DNA from 2 places in the Mesorhizobium sp. B1-1-5 genome. Region 1 is predicted to be linked to the other one. Evidence: riboswitches for the same ligand, from Rfam matches in the RefSeq annotation. Region 1 holds a riboswitch; the other holds the start of a gene.
What was found. Region 1 has a riboswitch for S-adenosylmethionine ahead of FJ980_RS09030 (homoserine O-acetyltransferase). Riboswitches for the same ligand answer to the same signal wherever they lie in the genome.
Positions count from the first base shown of each region.

Region 2: it holds a riboswitch for S-adenosylmethionine, as region 1 does, so the genes downstream of both, FJ980_RS06260 (O-succinylhomoserine sulfhydrylase) here and FJ980_RS09030 (homoserine O-acetyltransferase) in region 1, are expected to answer to the same signal.

Region 1 covers NZ_VFWS01000017.1:28,659-35,962, reverse strand. Annotated here, with positions in the region: gene FJ980_RS09045 (sugar kinase) at 1-172, shown strand, start outside; gene FJ980_RS09040 (prephenate/arogenate dehydrogenase family protein) at 520-1,455, opposite strand; gene hisC (histidinol-phosphate transaminase) at 1,462-2,565, opposite strand; SAM riboswitch at 2,712-2,789, shown strand; gene FJ980_RS09030 (homoserine O-acetyltransferase) at 2,886-4,055, shown strand; gene metW (methionine biosynthesis protein MetW) at 4,114-4,728, shown strand; gene FJ980_RS09020 (Stf0 family sulfotransferase) at 4,677-5,480, shown strand; gene FJ980_RS09015 (glycosyltransferase family A protein) at 5,578-6,570, shown strand; gene FJ980_RS09010 (DUF1330 domain-containing protein) at 6,503-6,910, opposite strand; gene FJ980_RS09005 (glycosyltransferase family A protein) at 7,241-7,304, shown strand, end outside.
Region 2 covers NZ_VFWS01000010.1:59,049-66,352, reverse strand. Annotated here, with positions in the region: gene mmsB (multiple monosaccharide ABC transporter permease) at 1-1,196, shown strand, start outside; gene araD1 (AraD1 family protein) at 1,400-2,392, shown strand; gene FJ980_RS06265 (2'-deoxycytidine 5'-triphosphate deaminase) at 2,431-3,525, opposite strand; SAM riboswitch at 3,642-3,719, shown strand; gene FJ980_RS06260 (O-succinylhomoserine sulfhydrylase) at 3,776-4,966, shown strand; gene FJ980_RS06255 (ceramide glucosyltransferase) at 5,048-6,193, opposite strand; gene apaG (Co2+/Mg2+ efflux protein ApaG) at 6,535-6,927, shown strand; gene FJ980_RS06245 (Hsp33 family molecular chaperone) at 7,120-7,304, opposite strand, start outside.

The DNA of each region.
Region 1 (7,304 bases):
CGGCGCCTTCGCCGTCGGCCTCGCCGAGGCGATGCCCGTGGAAGAGGCCCTGCGCTTTGCCAGCGCCGCCGCGGCGCTCAAATGCCTGCGCTTCGGCGGCCGCCTCGGCGCGCCGGATCGGGCCGAGACGCTGGCGATGATGGCGGCGCACTGGCCGCCAGCCCAGGGCTAGAACGCAAGATTATCTCGGCCATTTCCGCGAAATCGGCACAAACGCCGGGGATTGGCTAAAGCCCCTCAACCTCGTCATTCCAGGGCGGAGCAGCCGCGAAGCGGCGTCGCGGAGACCCTGGAATCCATTCCGCGACCTGAGCCGTGGATGCAACGGAGCAGAATTCTGCACCGCAGCAGCGCTCGGAAGTCACGGAATGGATCCTCGGGTCTGCGCGCGTCGCTTCGCTCCTTGCTCCGCCTGTGGATGACGATCGCGACGGGTGTTTCGGCCAATCTTCAACGCATGCACCTGTCAAGGCTGGCCGAGCGGCAGGTCAAATCCACGCCGGCCAACCAGGGAAAAGCCTAGGGCTTGGCCGGGTGCTCGACCGCCTGGCGACCAAAATCCGGCACATCAATATCCTGGCCGGCCTCGATGATCGAGCGGCGGATGGCGCGGGTGCGGGTGAAGAGGTCGAACAGCTTCTCGCCGTCGCCCCAGCGGATCGCCCGCTGCAGCGAGGCCAGATCCTCCGAGAACCGCGCCAGCATCTCCAGGATCGCATCCTTGTTGTGCAGGCACACGTCGCGCCACATGGTCGGGTCGGAGGCGGCAAGACGGGTGAAGTCGCGGAAACCGGAAGCGGAATATTTGATGACTTCGCTCTTGGTCACCGCTTCCAGATCGTCCGCCGTGCCGACGATGTTGTAGGCGATGATATGCGGCAGATGCGACACGATCGCGAGCGTCATGTCGTGGTGCTGCGGGTCCATCGTGTCGATGTTGGAGCCGCAGCGCCGCCAGAATTCCGAAAGCGTATCGAGCGCGGCGGGATCGGTGCCCGGCAGCGGCGTGAAGATGCACCAGCGATTCTCGAAGAGATCGGCAAAGCCGGCATCGGGTCCGGACTTTTCCGTGCCGGCCAGCGGATGTCCGGGGATGAAATGCACGCCTTCCGGCACATGCGGCTGCATTTGCGCGATGACGGAGGCTTTGGTCGAGCCGACATCGGTGAGGATGGCGCCCTTTTTCAGCGCCGGCGCGATCTCGGCCGCGACCTCGCCGGACGAGCCGACCGGAACCGAGACGATGACGAGATCGGCGTCAAGCACCGCTTGGCTGGCGTCGGTGCTGTAGGAATCGCCAAGGCCAAGCTCCTCGGCGCGCCTCAGCGTCGATGCGCTGCGCGTCGCGATGGCGATATGGCGGGCCAGCCCTTCGCGGCGGATGACGCGGGCGAGCGACGACCCGATAAGGCCGATGCCGACCAGAGCTATTTTCTCGAACATCGGTGATGCCATGGCGTTCTAGCTTTTCAGGAAGGTCTTGAGCGCATCGATGACGCCGCGATTGGCTTCCTCGGTGCCGACGCTCATGCGCAGCGCGTTGGGGAAGCCATAGCCGGTGACGCTGCGCAGGATATAGCCGCGCGCGCTCAGATATTCGTCCGCGGCCGCTGCCGAATGCTTCTTGTCGTCGGGAAAATGGATCAGCACGAAATTGCCGACGCTGGGCGTGACGCGCAGGCCGAGCCCGGTCAGCTCGGCGCTGAGCCAGGCCAGCCATTTCTCGTTATGCGCCACGCTGCGCTCGATATGGGCGCGGTCGCGGATAGCGGCGATACCGGCCTCGATCGCTGTGGCGTTGACGTTGAAGGGGCCGCGAATGCGGTTGATCGCATTGACGATATGCGCCGGCCCATACATCCAGCCGATACGCGCGCCGCCAAGCCCGAGCTTGGAGAAGGTGCGGGTCATCACCACGTTTTCGGAACTGCCTGCCAGCTCGATGCCGGCCTCGTAGTCGTTGCGCCGCACATATTCGGCATAGGCCGCGTCGAGCACCAGGAGCACGTTCTTCGGCAAGGCCGTGTGCAGCCGGCGCACTTCCTGGAACGGCACATAGGTGCCGGTCGGATTGTTAGGGTTGGCGAGGAAAACGATCCGCGTCGCCGGCGTTACCGCGGCCAAAATCGCGTCGATGTCGGCGCGCTCCTCGGTTTCCTTCACCGCTACCGGCTTGGCGCCAGCCGCCTGGATATAGATTTTGTAGACCATGAAGGCGTGCTCGGTGAACACGGCCTCGTCGCCTGGCGCGAGATAGCTCTGCGCCAGCAGCCCCAGGATCTCGTCGGAGCCGTTGGAGCAGATGATGTTGGCCGGGTTCAGCCCGTGCACCTCGGCGATCGCCTCGCGCAGCCGGCGGGCAGAGCCGTCCGGATAGACATCGAGCTTCGCCGCCACCTCGCGCGCCGCCTCGATCGCCTTCGGCGAGGGCCCGAGGGGGTTTTCGTTCGCCGACAGCTTGTAGACTTTCGTCACGCCGGCCGGCGCGGTGCTTTTTCCCGGCACATAGGCCTCGATGTCCATGATGCCCGCGCGGGGCGTCGGACGGGGCTGATCCTGCTTCATGTCACAAATCCGTCGAGAAGGCCTTCAAGGCCGCAGCGGAAATACAGGCCACGGGCTGGAATGTCGAGTGGCGGCGCCTGGCACCCGCATCCGGTCGCGAGGGGGCCACCCGTTGACGAAGCGCGGCGCTGGTCCTAGAAGGATTGCCAGACTCCCGTGGTGATTTGGCCGGTCGGCTTGCAGCCACGTTAAACAACTCGCTAAAGGGCCGTTTGCAACCTGTAACCGGCTTTGCGACGGCAATGCCGGTTTTTTGTTGTCCGCTGCCGGCCGGACACCGCGTCGGGACGAGACCGATGCGGGACAGGATGAGGACGGACATGGCCGCTCAGCGCGCTGCAAGAACCAACGACGAGGCCGACCATCCATCGAGCCCGGTGCTGCAGTTCGGCCCCGACAAGCCGCTGAAGCTCGACGCCGGCACCTTTCTTGCGCCTTTCCGGATCGCCTACCAGACCTACGGCACGCTCAACGACGCGCGTTCAAACGCCATCCTCGTCTGCCACGCGCTGACCGGCGACCAGCATGTCGCCAACACCAATCCGGTGACCGGCAAGCCGGGCTGGTGGGAGGTGCTGATCGGTCCCGGCAAGATCATCGACACCAACCGTTTCTTCGTCATCTGCTCCAACGTCGTCGGCGGCTGCCTCGGCTCGACTGGTCCGGCCTCCACCAATCCGACGACCGGCAAGCCCTACGGGCTCGACCTGCCGATCATCACCATCCGCGACATGGTGCGCGCGCAGACGATGCTGGTCGATCATTTCGGCATCGAGAAGCTGTTTTGCGTGCTTGGCGGCTCGATGGGCGGCATGCAGGTTCTTGAATGGGCGGCGAGCCATTCGGAGCGCGTGTTCTGCGTCCTGCCCATCGCCACCGGCGCTCGCCATTCCTCACAGAACATCGCCTTTCATGAAGTCGGTCGACAGGCCGTCATGGCCGATCCGGAGTGGCATGGCGGCAAATATCTCGATTTCGGCAAGCGGCCGGAAAAAGGGCTCGCCGTCGCGCGCATGGCCGCTCACATCACCTACCTTTCGGAAGCCGCGCTCCACCGCAAGTTCGGCCGCAATTTGCAAGACCGCGAGGCACTGACCTTCGGCTTCGACGCCGATTTTCAAATTGAAAGCTATCTGCGCCATCAAGGCATGACTTTCGTCGACCGCTTCGACGCCAATTCCTACCTCTATCTGACCCGCGCGATGGACTATTTCGACCTTGCCGCCGATCACGGTGGGCGCCTCGCCGACGCCTTCGCCGGCACCAAGACGCGTTTTTGCCTGGTCTCCTTCACCAGCGACTGGCTGTTCCCGACCGAGGAGAGCCGATCGATCGTGCATGCCTTGAACGCGGCGGGCGCTTCCGTCTCCTTCGTCGAGATCGAGACCGATCGCGGCCACGATGCCTTCCTGCTCGACGAGCCGGAACTGTTCGCGGCCATCAACGGCTTCATCGCCTCCGCCGCCCGCGCCAGGGGGCTCAGCCTATGACCCCGACAAGTCGCGGACCTTTCGGACCGGGATCATGCGCCATGCAGGAGGCGAAGCCATGAGCGTCAATCGCGCCCAGCGTGTCGACCTCGAGGTCGTCACCGATCTCATCCCGGCCAATTCGCGCGTGCTCGATGTCGGCTCGGGCGACGGACTGCTTCTGGAACTCCTGCAGGAGACCAAGCAGGTCGACGGCCGCGGGCTGGAACTGTCGCAGCGCGGCGTCAACGAATGCGTGGCGCGCGGCCTTTCCGTCGTCCAGGGCGATGCCGACAAGGACCTCGAATTCTATCCCGACAAGGGCTTCGACTTCGTCGTGCTCTCACAGACCCTCCAGGCGACCCGCAACCCGAAGCTGGTGCTCGACGAGTTGCTTCGGATCGGCAACCGCGCCATTGTCTCCTTCCCCAATTTCGGCCACTGGCGCGTGCGCTTCTCGCTGCTGGTCAAGGGCAGGATGCCGGTCACCAAGGACCTGCCCTACTCCTGGTATGACACGCCCAACATCCATTTCTGCACCATCCGCGATTTCGTCAACCTGTGCGAGGAGCTTGGCGCGACCGTCGAGAAGGCGACCGCACTCGACGCCAACGGCCAGAAGATCGGCCTGTCGATGCCCTGGTGGTTCTGGAATTTTTTTGGTCAGCAGGCGGTGTTTTTGTTGAGGCGATGACGGAAATGCGTTTCTTTCGTCGGTCGCCGGCAGTGGTGGAAATCCCTCCGAACATTCGTTCTGAAATACGGGCGGGAATTCTCGTTTGCACATCGCCGCGCAGCGGTAGCAATCATCTTGCAGGTTTGATGGCTTCCGCCGGGCTGGGCCATCCGCTGGAATGGTTCGGCGGGCGACGTCTGCTAGAGCTGCCGGATTATCCGCGAGATCCCCGCGCCCAGCTTCTGCGTGCGCTGACACAGGGGCGGTCCTCTACCGGCGTCTACGCAATCAAGCTCTTTGCGAGCCAGTTCGCACAACTTGCCAAGAAGGTGAAGCTGCCAGCCAGCCTTCCGAATTTGAGTTATGTGCGGTTAACACGTGACGATCTGCTCGGCCAGGCGATCTCATGGGCACGTGCGCGTCAAACCCGCGAATTCCGATCCACCGAGATCAGTCATCTGCCGCCACGCTATAACGGCCGGGCAATCGTGGAGTCTCTGGATAAAATTCTGATGGAGAACCTCGCATGGGATGCTTGGTTCGCGAAGAACGGCCTGCTCTGCCTTTCCCTGACCTACGAGCAGATTCAGCGCGATCCGGCAGACAGCCTGACGAAACTCGCGCAGCTGGTGGATGTGGAACCCAACTGGGAAACCGACCTGCGATCGGGTCTCGAAATCCAGCGCGATGCAATCAATAAAGAATGGCGAAAGCGTTTCCTGTCCGAATATGCCGACCCGTCCAGCTTCCGATACCGAATGATAAGATAGCTTAACTGACAAATTCGCAGCGCATAATTGCATCCCGATCGTTTGACAGCATGCCGTCACGGCTATAGCCACTGGTTTGATTAACCGGTGTGCCGCGATGGCTGGACATCCCACCTATTCTATCGTCTTGGAGATGGAGAATGCCAAATCCATCGACTGGGACGAGATTGGCCTTGGCCTGAAGGCCTTGGCGCGCGAGATCGCCCAGGCTTCCGCTACCGGATTTTCGAAGCCGAAGGTCATAATCTCGCATGGCGGCGTCGAAACTGACGCAGTCTCACTGCGAAGCAGCATTGGAGCTGAAGCGCCACAACTGGAGCAGGTTGCCGATCTGGCCTTCGCGTCGTGCCCTGGCGGCAGATATTACGACCTCAAGAACAACGGCATTCCCTCGTGCGAAGGGAGCGTCCTTGTTTTTCTCGATTCCGATACAGTTCCGGAAAGGAACTGGCTCTCAACTCTACTGAAACCCTTCGTCGACCAGCCTGAAACCATCTGTGTGAATGGACACACCTATCTTTCATACGACGACTTCTTCTCGCGAACTTTCGCGTTGATCTGGTTTTTCCCGATGGCTGAGGGAGACGAGAGATTCGCCTCGAAGCGTGCTCTCAACGCCAACAACATCGCCTTCCGGCACGACTGGATATCCAGTCACCCATTTCCAGCCCACAACGGCTTTAAGGTCTCGTGCACGTTGCTGATGCACCAGCTTTGGAGCGAAGGCCACAAGATAGTCAACGTGGACGCACGCGTTCACCACTACTCGCCGCGGGGCTGGGGGTTCTTCTTTTGGCGCGCGCTGGTAACCGGCAGGGACGCCGATCGAAAATTCGTCGAGCTTCATGCACCTGGCAGAGCTCAGCGTATCGTCAAATCCTTCACGCGCTGGGGGACTATGTCTTGGCGCACGATCCGGCGAGTGACAGGCCATGCGCGGCAGACCGGCATGCCGTTCTGGCAAATCCCGTTTGCTGTCATTGTCGGACTGGCGTTCTATACGCTGGCGTTTTTCGGCCATTTCAGCCTGGCGGCCGGCCTTGTTCGCGACGAGGTCGAAATGGTGCCGGACCATATCGGGCACAGCTAACGTCAATCTTTTCCCGCTGGCCAAGCACATCCGTAGCATTGTGCGGATGCTCGACGCCGTCGACGAAGATCACGTCGGACTGCGAGTTCTCGGTGCGCAGCGAAAGGATCGCCTGATAGGCCGGTGAATTGTACCAGTCCCGCACATGCTGCCTGCCGGGGAATTCGATGACGATCAGGTGCCCGGGCCAGCTGTTCTCGACGACCTCGACGTCGCCGCCATGGACGACGAACCGCCCGCCGAACGGCGCCAGGGTGGCGTCTATCGTCTCGAGATATTCGACTATCCAGGGCCCCGGGGTGACTTGGCGCATATGGGCAACGGCGTAAGCGGTCGTGATCCTGCTCCTTGATGAAACAAAGCCGATCGCTCGGCTTCTTGGAGATCACCATGCGGGAACCAGGTAATTCGGTCGATTACCTCAGACGTCATCGGGACAAAGCCGCCCGTTGGTTCGTGTTGGCGGGCCGCCGAACTAACAGGAAGGCCAGTTGTGTTGCCATCAGACCGCAATGTTGCGGAAAAACCGCCAATTTCGGCATTTCTGGGCCGGCCTGGCGTGACACAAAGGTGGCTTTTCTGTAGCGTCGGCCGCAAATCAGAGGTGGACACGAAGATAGCCGTCAGACCTATCCGACAAACGCCAGATCCGACCGGTGGTGGCAGCTCGATGCCGAACCAAGAGGTTCCGCTGATCTCAGTGATCACGCCGACCCACAACCGCCGCAGCCAGG
Region 2 (7,304 bases), on a different contig from region 1:
GCGAATACGGCCTGATCATCGCGCTGATCGTCATCATGCTGTTCTTCCAGTACACGACGTCGGGAACGCTGTTCAAACCGGTGAATCTCAGCAACCTGGTGCAGCAGAACTCGTTCATCATCGTGATGGCGCTCGGCATGCTCCTGGTGATCGTCTCCGGCTATATCGACCTCAGCGTCGGCTCGGTCGCCGGCTTCATCGGCGCGCTGGCGGCGATGATGATGGTGATCTGGCCGCTCGGGATATTCTCGAATCCGCTGGTGGTCTCGATCGTCTGCCTGTTCGTCGGCGCCCTGATCGGCGCGGCGCAAGGCTACTGGATCGCCTATCACAAGATACCGAGCTTCATCGTGACATTGGCGGGCATGCTGATCTTCCGCGGCATCTGCCAGGCGCTGCTCGGGGGCGGCTCCTCGGTCGGCCCGTTGCCCGACAGCTTCAAGGCGCTGAGCTCCGGCTTCATCCCGGATGTGATCGGCCCGCTGACGCTGGTCCCGCCGACGGTCAATGCCGCCGGCAAGACGATCGTCGGCAGCGGACTGACGCTGCATATGACGACGGTCGTGCTCGGCCTCGTCGCGGTGCTCGCCTACGCCTATTTCGGCTTCAGGACGCGGCGCAAGCGCGAGCGGCATGGCTATGAGGCGGAGCCCTTCCCGCTGTTCGTCGTCAAGACGCTGGTTGGCGGCGCGCTGGCGCTGTTCCTGGTCTTCCAGTTCGCCAGCTACAGGGGCCTGCCGGTCGTGCTGCTGGTGATGGGCGTGCTGATCTCACTGTTCGTCTTCGTCACCAAGCGCATGACCATCGGCCGCCGCATCTACGCCATGGGCGGCAACGCCAAGGCCGCACAGCTTTCGGGCATCAACACCGAAAGGCTGACCCTGATGGTCTTCATCAATATGGGCGTGCTGTCGGCACTGGGCGGCCTGATCATCGCGGCGCGCCTCGGCCAGGCCGTGCCGGCGGCGGGTCTCGGCAGCGAGCTCGACGTCATTGCGGCCGTCTTCATCGGCGGCGCCTCGGCAATGGGCGGCGTCGGACAGGTGATCGGCGCCGTCGTCGGCGGCTTCATCATGGGCGTGATGAACAACGGCATGTCGATCATGGGCGTCAATGTCGACTGGCAGCAGGTGGTGAAAGGCCTGGTGCTGCTCGGCGCCGTCATCTTCGACGTCTACAACAAGAACAAGGCCTGAAGACCTGAAGCGGACTTAAGAAGGCATACGGGTTTCAGATCGCGAAGCTGCCGGCAACCCGTCGGCGCCAAGAAGTCCAGGCAAGGACCGGGCTCGCGAGCGCAATCCGGACGAAGAATTTCAACCGTGGCGCGGATTTCTCCGCGCCGCGCCGGTCAAGGTTTGCCCGCGGGCAGCCAGGCAAGATGAGAGAGGGTTCAAACATGCTGATCTCCCAGATTCTCGACGACGCCGAGACGATCCGCGTCGTCGCCCGCAATGGCGGCGGCAAGACCAGGGTCATCAACGGCGCGCGCAGCGTCTATTCGCTGGCGATGGAGGCCGCGCGGACGGGCACGGGCCTCGAAGCATTGATCGAGCGCAAGGGCTATGGCGAGACGGTCGATCTCGACGCCGCCTACAAGAGGGGCAGGCTGGTCTCGCCGATCAACCATCCGGATCCCGCGCATCTGCATCTCACCGGCACGGGGCTGACGCATCTCGGTTCCGCGGCGACGCGCGATTCCATGCACAAGAAGCTCAGTGACGGCGAAGAACAGCTCACCGATTCTATGAAGATGTTCCGCATGGGGCTCGAAGGCGGCAAGCCCGCCAAGGGACAGGTCGGCGTGCAGCCGGAATGGTTCTACAAGGGCAACGGCACGATGGCGGTGGCCCCCGGCGCTCCCCTGATGTCGCCTGCCTTCGCGCAGGACGGCGGCGAGGAGCCGGAGATCGCGGGCATCTATGTCATCGGCGATGACGGCGCGCCGTTCCGCGTCGGCTTCACGCTGTCGAACGAGTTTTCCGATCACGTGACCGAGCGGGTGAACTATCTGTTCCTCGCCCATTCCAAGCTGCGCAACGCCTCGTTTGGCCCCGAAATCCTGATCGGCGACCTGCCGGCCGACATCCGCGGCGCATCGCGCATCTGGCGCGACGGCAAGCTGCTCTGGGAAAAGCCGTTCCTGTCGGGCGAAGCGAACATGTCGCACACCATCGCCAATCTCGAGCACCACCATTTCAAATATTCGGCCTTCCGCCAGCCGGGCGATGTGCATGTGCATATGTTCGGCACCGCGACATTGTCCTTCGCCGATGGTATCAGGACCGAGGCTGGCGATACTTTCGAAATCGAGGCGCAGGATTTCGGCCTGCCGCTGCGCAATCCGCTGGAGATCGAAAAGCCGGTCAAGGTGGCGGTGAAGGCGCTGTGAGGTAGGGTGATCTCCCCACGAGGGGGAGATCAGCAGCTTCAGCGCGCTGCGCGAAAATGCTTGGAGAGCTTCAGGCCCTGCGCCTGATAGTTCGAGCCGAGTTCGGTGCCGTAAAGCGCCTGCGGGCGCTTCAGCATATGCTCGTAGACGAGACGGCCGACGATCTGGCCGTGGTCGAGGATAAAAGGCACCTCGTGGCTGCGCACTTCGAGCACGGCGCGGCTGCCGCTGCCGCCGGCGGCGGAGTGGCCGAAGCCCGGATCGAAGAAGCCGGCATAATGGACGCGGAACTCGCCGACCAGCGGATCGAAGGGTGTCATCTCGGCGGCATAGAGCGGCGGCACATGCACAGCTTCTCGGCTGACCAGGATATAGAATTCGTCCGGATCGAGCACCAGTTCGCCGGCGCCGCTCTTGTAGATCGGCTCCCAGAAATCGACGACATCCTGCGCGGCACGCTTGTCGACGTCGACCAGGCCGGTGTGGTGCTTGCCGCGGTAGCCGACGAGGCCGTCCTTGTCGCCGTCAAGATCGATGGAGAGCGCGATGCCGCCGCCTGAAATATTGGGCGGCTCGGTGGCGACCAGCATCTCGGCGCGGTGAAGGTCGCGCAGCTCGCTTTCCGAGAGCACCGCGTTGCCGGTGCGGAAGCGGATCTGCGACAGCCGCGAGCCGGCGCGCACGACGATCGGGAAGGTGCGCGGGCTGACTTCGAGATAGAGCGGCCCGCGATAGCCGGCGGCGATCTTGTCGAACTCGTGGCCACGATCGGTCATGACGCGTGTGAAGATGTCGAGGCGGCCGGTCGAGCTCTTCGGATTGGCCGAGGCGGATACGTTCGCCGGCAGCGCCAGGCTCTCGAGCAGCGGCACGATATAGACGCAGCCGGTTTCCAGCACCGCGCCCTCGGCAAGGCTGATCTCGTGCAGCTTCAGCCGCTCGAGCTTGTCGACGACCCGATGATCCGGACCCGGCAGGAACGAGGCACGCACGCGAAACGCTTTGTCGCCGAGCCTGAGATCGAGGCTGGCCGGCTGGATCTGGTCGGCGTCCAGCGCGCGCGGCGACTTCAGCGCCTTCGCCTCGAACAGCGCTGCGATGTCCTGATCCGGAAGAATGCCTGTTTGCCGCAAAGGCTGGCTCCGTTCACAAGGCCGGGCTAGGATCTAAGCAGGCTCTTGCCGCCCGGCTGGTACAAACCTCTTAATGAAGCCGGCAATTGACGCAAGCGCGGCGCGGGTCTAAAGGGTCGTTATCCCGTGGTGATTTGGCCGGTCGGCTTGCAGCCACGTTAAACAAGTCGCTAAAGGACCGTCGAGCCGCAAGGCTATATGGACCGGTTGCGACTTCGCGGCCGGTTTTTTTGTGTCTGAAAGCAGGGCTATGAGCACCAAGAAGCGCAACTGGAAACCTCAGACGGCACTCGTGCATGGCGGAACGTTGCGTTCCGGCTTCGGCGAGACATCGGAGGCGATGTATCTCACCCAAGGCTATGTCTACGAGACCGCGCAAGCGGCGGAAGCCCGCTTCAAGGGTGAGGAGCCGGGCTTCATCTATTCGCGCTACGCCAACCCGACCGTCGACATGTTCGAAAAGCGCATGTGCGCGCTGGAAGGCGCCGAGGATGCCCGCGCCACCGCTTCCGGCATGGCCGCGGTAACCGCCGCGCTGCTCTGCAGCGCCAAGGCCGGAGATCATATCGTCGCGGCGCGCGCCCTGTTCGGCTCCTGTCGCTGGGTGGTCGAGACGCTGGCGCCGCGCTACAGCATCGAGGCGACGCTGGTCGACGGCACCGACATCGCCAATTGGGAAAAGGCGATAAGGCCGAACACCAAGCTATTCTTCCTGGAAAGCCCGACCAACCCGACGCTGGAGGTGGTCGATATCGCCGCGGTCGCCAAGCTCGCCAATTCGATCGGCGCCAGGCTGATCGTCGACAATGTCTTCGCCACGCCGCTGCAGCAGAAGCCCTTGCTGCTCGGCGCCCATATCGTCGTCTATTCGGCGACCAAGCACATAGACGGCCAGGGCCGCTGCCTCGGCGGCGTCATCCTGTCGGACAAGAAGTGGATCGACGAGAACCTGCACGACTATTTCCGCCACACCGGTCCCAGCCTGTCGCCCTTCAACGCCTGGACGCTGCTCAAAGGCCTGGAGACGCTGCCGCTGCGCGTGCGCCAGCAGACCGAGAGCGCCGGCAAGATCGCCGACTTCCTTGCCGGCCGACCGGAGATCGCCCGTGTCATCTATCCGGGTCGCGCCGATCATCCGCAAGCGGATATCGTCAAGAAGCAGATGTCGGGAGGCTCGACGCTGATCTGCCTCGACGTCAAGGGCGGCAAGCAGGCGGCCTTTGCCTTCCAGAACGCGCTCGACATCGTGCTGATCTCGAACAATCTCGGTGACGCCAAGAGCCTGATCACCCATCCGGCGACGACGACACACAAGAACCTGAGCGACGAGGCCCGCGCCGAGCTCGGCATCGGTCCAGGCACGCTGAGGCTCTCCGTCGGCCTGGAGGACACCGATGATCTGCTGGAAGACGTCGAACAGGCGCTGAAGGCAGCAAAATAGAAGGCTGAGAACGCCGCGGCCGGAACCTTCAGAGCCGCAATTCCGGACGGAAAACCGTTTCACACTTTTCCTGGAATTGCTCTAGGCGAGCTCCTCCAGCTCGGTCATCGCCTTGGTGCGGATGGTCATGGCGTTGCCGCGCCATTCGACGGCGCCGCCGAACCAGGCGCGCGCCCAGATGGCCGGCAGCAGGGCATCGCGCACGATCATCGCGGTGACGCTGCGCGGCGACAGGTACCAGCCCTTCGCAAAGGCTAGCAGCCATTCCGGCAGGTAGGCGATCGCCAGCACGCCCAAGGCCGTCGTGGGCAGGCTGACGCCGGCGCTTGCCGCCGCAATCAGCGCCAGCAGCAGCGGCACCGCAGCACCAGTCAGGATCTCCGGTGCGAAGAACAGCGGAAAGGTCACCCGGCGCAGCCGCGCCCAGCGCGCTTGGCGCGACCAGATCTCGGCGAAGCTGCGCAGTCCAAGCGGCTGCTCGAATGGCGAGGCGACGAGGTTGACGTTGAGCCCCAGGCCGTTGACCAGCTTGGTGGCCGCTGCGTCCTCGGCGATCTCGGCGGCCAAGGCCTGGATGCCGCCATTGGCGTCGAGCATCGGCTTGTTCCACAGCATGCTCTTGCCCTGGGCGAAGCCAAGGCCAAGCGCCTCCCCGGCATATTGCCAGCGCGCCTGCAGCGTGTTGAGGAAGGCACATTCGACCTCGGCCCAAAACCCGTCCGGCCGCGAGCCGATCGGCGTCGAACAGACGAGGCCGGTATCCGGCCGCCATGCCGCCATCAGGTGCTGGACATAGTCTCTCGGCATCAGCACGTTGGAATCGGCGAGGATCACCCAATCGTGTCCCGCCGCCTGCCAGCCCTTGACGCAGTTGTTGAGCTTGGGATTGGCGCTGACGCGATCGTCGCCGATCAGCAGCCGCGCAGGAATTTTGGGGTGGCGCGCGATCGCCGCGTCGATCAGCTTGACCACCGGGTCTTCGGCATGCGCGACGCAGAAGATCAGCTCGTAGCGCGGCCAATCGAGCGAAAAGGCGCGCTGCAAGGTCTCCGGCGTGAACGGCTCGACGCCACGCGACGGCACGATGATGGAGACCGGTGGCCGCGCACTGGAGGGCGGCGCCATGACATGCCGCCGCTTCAGCCGCGACGAGGCGAGCAGGATGCTGGCGAGATTGAAGGAAAGAAGCGCTGACGAAGCCAGGCCGGCTGCGATAGTCAGTTCCATCGAGATCTGGTCACTCCCGATGGAGAGTTTCACCGTTTCACGCAAACGGCGACCCACTCCATCTCCTTGTTTTCACGCGATTCCGGACGGAAGGCTACGGCGAAGGCGCCGAGCCTAACCGCTCGCGCTTTTCCTGGAATTGCTTTAGGCCGCACGCGACCGTTTCAACTGTTACAGAGCGTCCGAGTCGCCCGGCATGTTTGTGCACACCAACATTGTCATGTGTCACTTAAATGACATTGTTTTTCGGCACCTGCGCTTACAAGGCTGACAGGATGGTCGGCGCTGCGTATCAAGAGCGGAGCGTGACATATGTTCCGCGGCGGCAACCGGAGTGGCCCATGTATCGCGCAGTGACGCGCAACATCGAAGTGCTGGTCAGGCCCTTCTATCTGGAGGACCGCTCCGATCCGTCCGAGAACCGCTATGTCTGGGGTTATCAGGTGACGATCGACAACCGCTCCGACGAGTTCGTGCAGCTTGTGTCGCGCTACTGGCACATCACCGACGGCCAGGGCCGGGTCGAGGAGGTGCGCGGCGCCGGCGTCGTCGGCGACCAGCCGGAACTCAATCCCGGCGACAGCTACCAGTACACCTCGGGCTGCCCGCTCTCGACGCCATCAGGCATCATGGTCGGCCATTACACGATGCGCAACGGCCGCGGCGAGACGTTCGATATCGCCATTCCGGCTTTCTCGCTCGATATGCCGGGGACAAGGCGCACGGTGAATTAGCGTTTTTCTGCCGTCTCTATACGGGGAGAAATGCCCGGCAGGGCAATGAGGGGCGGCGCCGGGCTTCCGAGATTTTCCTTGAGGCGGACAACAGCTTCGCTACGGCGGACGCTATCACGGCCAACGTTGGCGCCGCCCCTCATCCGCCCTTTGGGCACCTTCTCCCCGTGGAACGGGGAGAAGGAAGAGCGCTTACTTCGCGAATTCAGCCGGGTCGAAGTCGTATTGGGTCGAGCAGAACTCGCAGGCGACATGGATGCCGCCCTCTTCGGTCGAGTCCTTGATCTCCTCAGCCGAAAAGCCTTCGAGAATGCCGCGGATCTTGTCGCGCGAGCAGGAGCACTGGTCGGCGACAGGGACGCCGCGGAAAACGCGCA